2 regions of the Glutamicibacter sp. St.4D3 genome follow, and region 1 is predicted to be linked to the other one. Evidence: predicted binding sites of a transcription regulator. Region 1 holds the regulator's gene; the other holds the start of a gene.

Region 1 (4,210 bases):
TGGTGCGCCTCGGAGCCCTGGATGGAGAGCCGGTCACCGGCAGCGACCTGGGCGGCCTGCTGCCGGTCGATGACGAAGCTGTGGTTGCTCATGGCCTAACGCTGGCCCAACTTGTCGCGCAGCCGGGCGAACATGCCCCCGGCGTGCTCCACCTGTCCGGCCGCCATTTCCTCCCCGCGCAGCTTGGCCAGCTGCTCGAGCAGGTCGCGCTGGGCGGCGTCGAGCTTCGTGGGGGTTTCCACGCTCAGATGCACGATGATGTCCCCGCGCTTGCCCCCGCGCAGCCGCGGCACGCCCAACCCCGGCAGGGTCACGGTGTGCCCCTCCTGGGCCCCGGGCTCCACCTGGATCGACTGTTCACCGTCGAAGGTCTCCAGCTTCAGCTCGCAGCCCAGGGCGGCGGCGGTCATCGGGATGCTCATCTTGGCGTGCAGGTCGTTGTTCGCCCGTTCGAAGATCTTGTGGCGGCGCACCTCGATCTCCACGAACAGGTCGCCGTTCGGCCCCCCGCCCGGCCCGGCCTCGCCCTGGTCACGCAGCTGGATGCGGGTGCCGCTGGCCACCCCGGCGGGGATGTTCAGCTGCTTGGAGACCCGTTCGCGCACCCGCCCGTCCCCGTTGCACTCCAGGCAGGGGTCCGGGATGGTAGTGCCGTGGCCGCGGCAGGCGGCGCAGGTTTCCACGGTCATCATCTGGCCCAGGAACGAGCGCACCGGGCGCTGCACCTGGCCGGCGCCGTGGCAGATGGAGCAGGTGACCGGGCTGGTGCCCTCGCGGGTGCCCTCACCATGGCAGGTCTTGCAGGTGACCGCGGTTTCCATCTCCAGCGGGTACACGGTGCCCTTGACCGCGTCCTCCAGGTCGATGGTCACGGTGATCAGTGCGTCGCGTCCACGCTGGGTGCGCGGGATCGGGCCCTGGCCCTGTCCGCCGCCGCCGAAGAACTGCTCGAAGATGTCCCCGAACCCGCCGAAGCCGCCGGCCCCGCCAAAGCCCTGGTGGCCGTTGCCGTTCTCATCCCCGGTGGCGTCGTAGTTGGCGCGCTTGGTCTCATCCGAAAGGACCTCGTAGGCGCGGGTGACCAGCTTGAACTGCTCCGCAGCGTCCTGCCCGGGATTCACATCCGGGTGCAGTTTGCGGGCCATCTTGCGGTAGGCGCTCTTAATCTGTTGTTGCGTGGCGTCCTTCGCGACACCCAGCGTCTCGTAATGCGAGCTCACGTTTCTCGCGTGTCCTTTCCTAACCGTTGGTCAAAGTCTGTGCCGGCGAGTCTCAGTTCGCCAGGATTCGGGACAGGTAGCGTGCCACGGCGCGCACCGAGGCCATCGAGGAGGGGTAGTTCATCCGGGTCGGGCCCAGCACCCCGAGCTTGTTGCGGGCATCGCTGCCGTAGCTGGTGGCCACCACCGCCGCCTCGGACAGCTCCCCGATATGGGTTTCGGTGCCGATGCTCACCGACAGGCCGCGCGAATCGGCTTCCAGTTCGGAAAACAGCTTCAACAGCACCACCTGCTCCTCCAGCGCCTCAAGCACCGGGGTGATGCTCAGCGGGAAGTCTCCCCCGGCACGGGCCAGGTTCGCGGTTCCCGCCATCACGATACGCTGTTCGGTGGCCGAATGCGCCATTTCGCGCAGGGCCGCAAGGATTTCTCCCAGCAGGTCCTGGTCCTGGCCCGGGATTTCCACGCTGTGGGTGGAGAGCAGCACGGACAGCTCGGAAAGCTGGTACCCGGCCAGCGCCTCCAGCAGCGTGTTCTTCAGCCCGGCCAGCGACTCGTCGGTGAACGGCGCGGCGGTGCTCAGCACGCGCTGGTCCACGCTGCCGTTGGAGGCAATGAGCACCAGCAGGAACTGGTGCCGACTGAGTCCCACCAGCTCGATGTGCCGCAGCGCGGCCGTGTCGTACTGCGGCACCTGGATCATCGCGACCTGGTTGGTCAGCTTCGCCAGCAGCCGCACGGTGCTGTGCAGCATCTCCTCCAGATCCTGGGAGGTGTCCATGATCCGGTTGATCGCCTCGCGTTCGGCGCGCGATAGCGGCTTGATCTCACCGATCTCGTCGACGAACCGGCGGTAGCCCTTTTCGGTGGGCACCCTCCCGGAAGAGGTATGCGGGGCGACGATCAGTCCTTCGTCCTCCAGCGCGGCCATGTCGTTGCGGATGGTGGCCGCCGAGACCCCCAAATCGTGCCGATCCAGCAGGGTCTTGGAGCCCACCGGCTCGCGGGATTGGACATAATCCTCCACGATGGCGCGCAGCACATCCAGGCGCCGCAATTCGCTCACTGTCACACCACCTTCCATGCCTCACGGCATTTAGCACTCTACGTCCTCAAGTGCCAAGTCTAGTACGTTCAGCGCTTGCTAGCATTGGAATCTGGTTCGTATTCGGTCACAGCGAAAGGGCTGCATTCAGTGAGCAACTACCCGTGGGGCGCCATGGATCTGGGCACCCCCGCTCCCAAGAAACTGCGTCAGGTTCCGGTGGAGCGCGGGCTTCTGCTGGAGGATGTGGCCTCCGGCTGGGTTGGTGAGCTGGTGCGCACCGAGAAGTCCGGGGGCATGCGGGTCATTGTCCTGGAGGACCGCCATGGACGCACCAAGTCCTTCCAGAGCGGCTTCGGCTTCCTGCTGGAGGGAGAGCCGGTGGAGCTGGTCGAGCCGCGCGCCCAGGCCCAGGCCGAAAGCACCCTGCGTTCCTCCTCCGGGTCCCGCGCGGTGACCGGGCAGAAGGCGCGCACCGCCCGGGCCAGCCGCATCTGGGTGGAGGGCAAGCACGACGCCGAGCTGGTGGAGAAGGTGTGGGGCCATGACCTGCGCGTCGAGGGCATCGTGGTTGAACCGTTGCACGGCGTGGACGATCTGGCCGCGGCCATCCGGGACTTCGACCCCTCCCCACAGCGCCGCCTGGGGATCCTGGTCGACCACCTGATTTCCGGGACGAAGGAGGAACTCATCGTGCAGCAGGCGATGGCCACGCCCGGCGCGCAGGGCAACGTGCTGATCCTGGGCCACCCCTACGTGGACATCTGGCAGGCGGTGAAGCCCGAGGTGCTGGGCATCACCGCGTGGCCGGTGATCCCCAAGGGCACCGACTGGAAAACCGGGGTGCTGCGCAGCTTCGGCTGGCCGCACCACAGCGCCGCCGACATCGGATTGGGCTGGCAGCGGATCCTGTCGAAGGTTGAATACTATTCGCAGCTGCAGCCCGAACTGCTGGGCAAGGTCGAGCACCTGATCGATTTCCTCACCACCGAAGATTACGGTTTCCTAACAATCGGTGAATCGCAGGGTTAGTTCCGCGAGTCGAGCTTCCGAAGCGGTCCCGGTGGCTAGACTCGAGGCAGTAACCACACTTCAGACATTGCAAGGAAATTCGACAGTGCCATCTCGCCAGACTGAGTCTTCACCGGAGAACTCACGCTTTGAGGGTTCGCAGGTGACCGCTTTGCCACTGAGCCCCACCGAGGATCGGCAATGGGCGATGCTCGCTCACTTCGGCAGCATCCTGGGGTGCATCCCCTCGGCCATCATCTACGCGGTGTACCGTGACCGCGGTCCGTTCACCGCGCAGGAATCCAAGGAAGCGTTCAACTTCACCTTCCCGCTCACGGTCCTGGCCATCCTGCTAAACCTGCTGAGCCTGATCCCGTTCATCGGCTGGCTGTTCGCCGTGGTCGGTGTGGCGCTGTGGGTGTTCATGACGCTGATGGGTGCCCGCGCCGGCATCCAGGTCAACAAGGGACGCCCCTTCCGCTACCCACTGAACCTGCGGCTGATGAAGTAGCCGGGCCTGGCCTGCGTCACAGAACCAAGGACAATCCCCGAAGCCCACCGCTGATGAAGATCAGGCGGTGGGCTTCGGACGTTTTGGCGGGCCGGTGGCGGCGGGCCAAGGTCTGCGAATTAGAAGTTCAGCAGTTCGCGCACCACCAGGTCGGCCAGCAGGCGACCGCGCTGGGTCAGCACGATCCGCCCGGCGAAGGCCTGGCGCGGATCGATCAGCTCATCGGCGATCAGCCCGGCCACGGCCCGGCGCCCGGTTTCGTCCAGTTCGGAGATCGGCATGCCGGTGTCCAGCCGGGTCAGCAGCATCGTGCGCTCAAGCTGCACCGCCTCGGCGTCCGGGAATTCGCGTCCGGCCCCCGGGGAGATCCCGGCGTCGATCCGCTGCTGGTAGGCGGCCGGGTGCTTCACGTTCCACCAGCGC
Region 2 (4,210 bases), 620 kb from region 1:
AGCTCGGTGCCCAAAGGCGCCGAGCGAACAGAACCAAGGAACACCACGAGCATGACTTTGACCCAGCCGCCCGGCGGAGCGAGCGCGCGAGCCGCTGCCCGTCGTGCCGCCGTAGGGGCGCCATTGGCGGAGGAATATGACATATTTGCGTCATATTTTGGGCTGCCGCTCCCGCGCTTGTCGCGCAATTGCCGTGGCTGGCCGGTCGTGGAAAACCCGTTGTGGCGTCCAGATAAGGCCGTCGCGCCGAGCTCACCCGCTGACGAAACGTCCTTAACGCCTTTCGATCAGCCACAGCAATGCTGTGTCTTGGCTCACGACAGCATCACGAAAACCCTTCCTGTCGCTGGCGCTCGAACGGACCCGTTTTCGCCAGGCGAAGTTGCGGGCTATCTTTTGCCCGCCCGAACTGAATCCCGGCTTGCCCGCAGGTCGCCGGCCTCGCCTCCGCGACCCCGAACCGTGAGCGCCAAGTACTCTAATCGATCCACTATCCAGGCTGTGACCGAGGTCGCACTCGGTGAAGGAAATGGTGTTGTATGTCACCGATGAGCAAAACAAGCGTGGAAACCCAGGAACAGAGGCCTGATTCTTCGCTCGGTGACCAGGCAACGCTGCCCGGCGCACCGTGTGGAGACCAGGAGCCAGATAAGAAACTGCGGCGCTCCCTAGGCAGCCGCCACCTGCAGATGATCGCCATTGGCGGTTCCATCGGCACCGGATTGTTTGTCGCCTCCGGCGGCACCATTTCCCAGGCCGGTCCCGGTGGTGCACTCGTGGCCTACGCGGCAGTGGGCCTGATGGTCTACCTGCTGATGCAGTCCCTGGGGGAGATGGCGGCCAAGATCCCGGTCGCCGGCTCCTTCCAGACCTTCGCCACCCGCTTCGTCTCCCCGTCCTTCGGGTTCGCGATCGGCTGGAACTACTGGTTCAACTGGGCCATCACCGTGGCCGCCGAACTGGTGGCGGCCGGAATTGTCATGAACTTCTGGCTGCCCGGGGTTCCGGGCTGGATCTGGGCAGCGGTCTTCCTGGCCCTGCTGACGGGCCTGAACGCACTGTCGGCCAAGGCCTTCGGTGAGGGGGAGTTCTGGCTGGCGCTGATCAAGGTGGTCACGGTGATCGCCTTCCTCATCGCCGGTGTGCTGATGATTTTTGGGGTCATCGGTCAGGGACAGTCCGGCTTCGGGCAGTGGACCAACCCCGACGACGTCTTCCACGGCGGCTTTGTCTCCATCATCGCCGTGTTCATGATCGCCGGCTTCTCCTTCCAGGGCACCGAGCTGGTCGGCGTGGCCGCCGGAGAAGCCAAGAACCCGCGCCGCGAGGTGCCCCGGGCCATCCGCACCGTCTTCTGGCGCATCATGCTCTTCTACATTGGCGCCATCTTCATCATCGGCACCCTGGTGCCGTTGACCGACCCGAGCCTGCTGGCCTCCGGGGAGGCCGACGTGGCCGCCAGCCCGTTCACCATGGTCTTTGAGCGCGCCGGCATCGCCTTCGCCGCCGCCCTGATGAACGCGGTGATCCTCACCGCCATCCTCTCGGCCGGCAACTCCGGGCTGTACGCCTCGACCCGCATGCTCTACTCCATGGCGCTGGATGGCAAGGCGCCGAAGGTCTTCGGCAAGCTGAACCGCCGCGGCGTGCCGATGCCGGCGCTGCTGGCCACCGCCTCGGTGGGCCTGTTCGGCTTCCTGACCGCGATTGTTGGCCAGGGTGCGGCCTACGCCTGGCTGCTGAACGTCTCCGGGTTGTGCGGGTTCATAGTCTGGGCGGGCATCGCCATCTCCCACTACCGGTTCCGCCGCGGCTTCCTGGCCCAGGGGCACTCGGTCAGCGAGCTGCCCTACAAGGCGGCCCTGTTCCCGATTGGCCCGCTGGTGGCCTTCGCGGTGCTGATCCTGGTGATCGCCGGGCAGAACTACGAGGCGGTGCTGGCGGGGCGGGGCATGGAGGTGCTTTCGGCCTACATCGGGATCCCGCTGTTCCTGGCGTTGTGGCTCGGTCACCGCATGGTCACCAAGTCCAAGGTGGTTCCGCTGAAGGACATGGACCTGTCCTCCCCGGAGGATGCTGGCCTGGTCGAGGTGGACCCGCGCTAACCCGGATCCTCAGCTCTTCGCGCTGACCCGGATCCGGCCTGCCGTCGGGTCCGGGTCAGCTGTCAGTGAACCAGAAGCAACACGAATCCCGATCATTAGCACTCGCCTTGACCGAGTGCTAATTTTCGTCCTAAAGTCATCAATGGATGCAGTACCCGATCCCGATCGGGCGCGGCAGTCCATGCCTTACTGGATATGACCAACTGGCACCGCGACGACGGTTGGAGCAATGCCACGGGGCGTTACCGTTTTTTCCATTGGTTCATAAACGAAAAGGAGAGACTGTGTCTGTCTCTATCAAGCCACTCGAAGACCGCATTGTCATCAAGCAGGTCGAAGCCGAAACCACCACCGCCTCCGGCCTGGTGATCCCGGACTCCGCCAAGGAGAAGCCGCAGGAAGGCACCGTTGTGGCCGTTGGACCGGGTCGCATTGACGACAACGGCAACCGCGTTCCGCTGGACGTCAACGAAGGCGACGTCGTGCTGTACTCGAAGTACGGGGGCACCGAGGTCAAGGTCGGCGCCGAGGAGTACCTGGTGCTCTCGGCCCGCGACGTGCTGGCAGTTGTCGTCAAGTAACGTCACCCACCTTTCGTAGCCGACCGAGCCCCGCACAGCGAGACCCTCGCGATTCGGGGCTTTGCGTCGATTACGACCCAAGAATTCATAGGGAGTCAATGCATGGCCAAGCAGCTAGCATTCAACGAGGAAGCACGCCGTGCCCTCGAGGCGGGCATCGACAAGCTCGCCGACACCGTGAAGGTGACCCTGGGCCCACGCGGGCGCAACGTCGTGTTGGCCAAGAGCTGGGGCGCACCGACCATCACCAATGACGGGGTGACCATCGCCCGGGACATCGACCTGGACGACGCCTACGAAAACCTTGGCGCACAGCTGGCCAAGGAAGTGGCCACCAAGACCAACGACGTGGCCGGTGACGGCACCACCACCGCCACCGTGCTGGCACAGGCACTGGTGAAGGAAGGCCTGAAGAACGTGGCCGCCGGCGCCGCCCCGGGCGATATCCGCAAGGGCATCGAACTGGCCACCGAGATCGTCGCCGCCCGCCTGGCGAAGAACGCCGTGGACGTGGAGGACAAGGTCGCCAACGTGGCCGCCATCTCCGCCCAGGACGAGGAAATCGGCGAACTGCTCGCCGAGGCCTTCAAGACCGTGGGCACCGACGGGGTCATCACCATCGAAGAGTCCTCCACCACCGCCACCGAACTGGTGGTCACCGAGGGCATGCAGTTCGACAAGGGCTACCTTTCCCCGCAGTTCGTGACCGACACCGACCGCCAGGAAGCCGTCCTGGAGGACGCGCTGATCCTGATCAACCCGGGCAAGATCTCCACCGTGGCAGAGTTCCTGCCGCTGCTGGAAAAGGTCCTGGAAACCAAGAAGCCGCTGCTGATCATCGCCGAGGACGTGGAGGGCGAAGCCCTGTCCACCCTGGTGGTCAACAAGCTGCGCGGCCTGCTGAATGTGGTGGCCGTCAAGGCCCCGGGCTTCGGCGACCGCCGCAAGGCCATGATGCAGGACATCGCCATCCTCACCGGCGCCCAGGTGGTCTCCTCGGAGCTGGGTCTGTCGCTGGACCAGGTCGGCACCGAGGTGCTCGGCTCGGCCCGCCGCGTGACCATCACCAAGGACTCGACCACCATCGTGGACGGCTCCGGATCCGATGAGGACGTCGCCGAGCGCGTCTCGCAGCTGAAGGCCGAACTGGATCGCACCGATTCGGAATGGGACCGCGAGAAGCTCTCCGAGCGCCTGGCCAAGCTGGCCGGCGGCATCGGCGTGATCAAGGTCGGCGCCGCCACCGAGGTGGAGCTGAAGGAGCGCAAGCACCGCATCGAGGACGCCGTGTCCTCCACCCGTGCGGCGCTGGAAGAGGGCATCGTCGCCGGTGGCGGTACCGCCCTGGTGGACGCCCTCTCCGCCCTGGATGAGGACGAGCGCGCCACCGCTGCGGCCGGCGATGTGGCCGCGGGTGTGGCCATCGTGCGCCGCGCCCTGGTCAAGCCGGCCTACTGGATCGCCACCAACGCCGGCTTTGACGGCTCCGTGGTGGTTTCCAAGGTCGCCGAGTCCCCGGCCAAC

The links. Region 1 encodes HrcA, which represses chaperone genes, less so after heat shock. Its sites were predicted from a motif close to TTNGCACTCGNNNNNNNCGAGTGCNAA; they were not measured.
Region 2: the regulator HrcA is predicted to act here: its motif matches at 2,201-2,227, upstream of groES (co-chaperone GroES).

What each region holds. Positions count from the first base shown of each region.
Region 1 is NZ_AP039380.1:1,678,900-1,683,109, forward strand. It holds gene AC6I21_RS07705 (16S rRNA (uracil(1498)-N(3))-methyltransferase) at 1-92, opposite strand, end outside; gene dnaJ (molecular chaperone DnaJ) at 96-1,220, opposite strand; gene hrcA (heat-inducible transcriptional repressor HrcA) at 1,273-2,286, opposite strand; gene AC6I21_RS07720 (DUF3097 domain-containing protein) at 2,416-3,297, shown strand; gene AC6I21_RS07725 (DUF4870 domain-containing protein) at 3,440-3,787, shown strand; gene hemW (radical SAM family heme chaperone HemW) at 3,907-4,210, opposite strand, start outside.
Region 2 is NZ_AP039380.1:2,299,969-2,304,178, reverse strand. It holds gene AC6I21_RS10585 (amino acid permease) at 549-2,105, shown strand; gene groES (co-chaperone GroES) at 2,390-2,686, shown strand; gene groL (chaperonin GroEL) at 2,789-4,210, shown strand, end outside.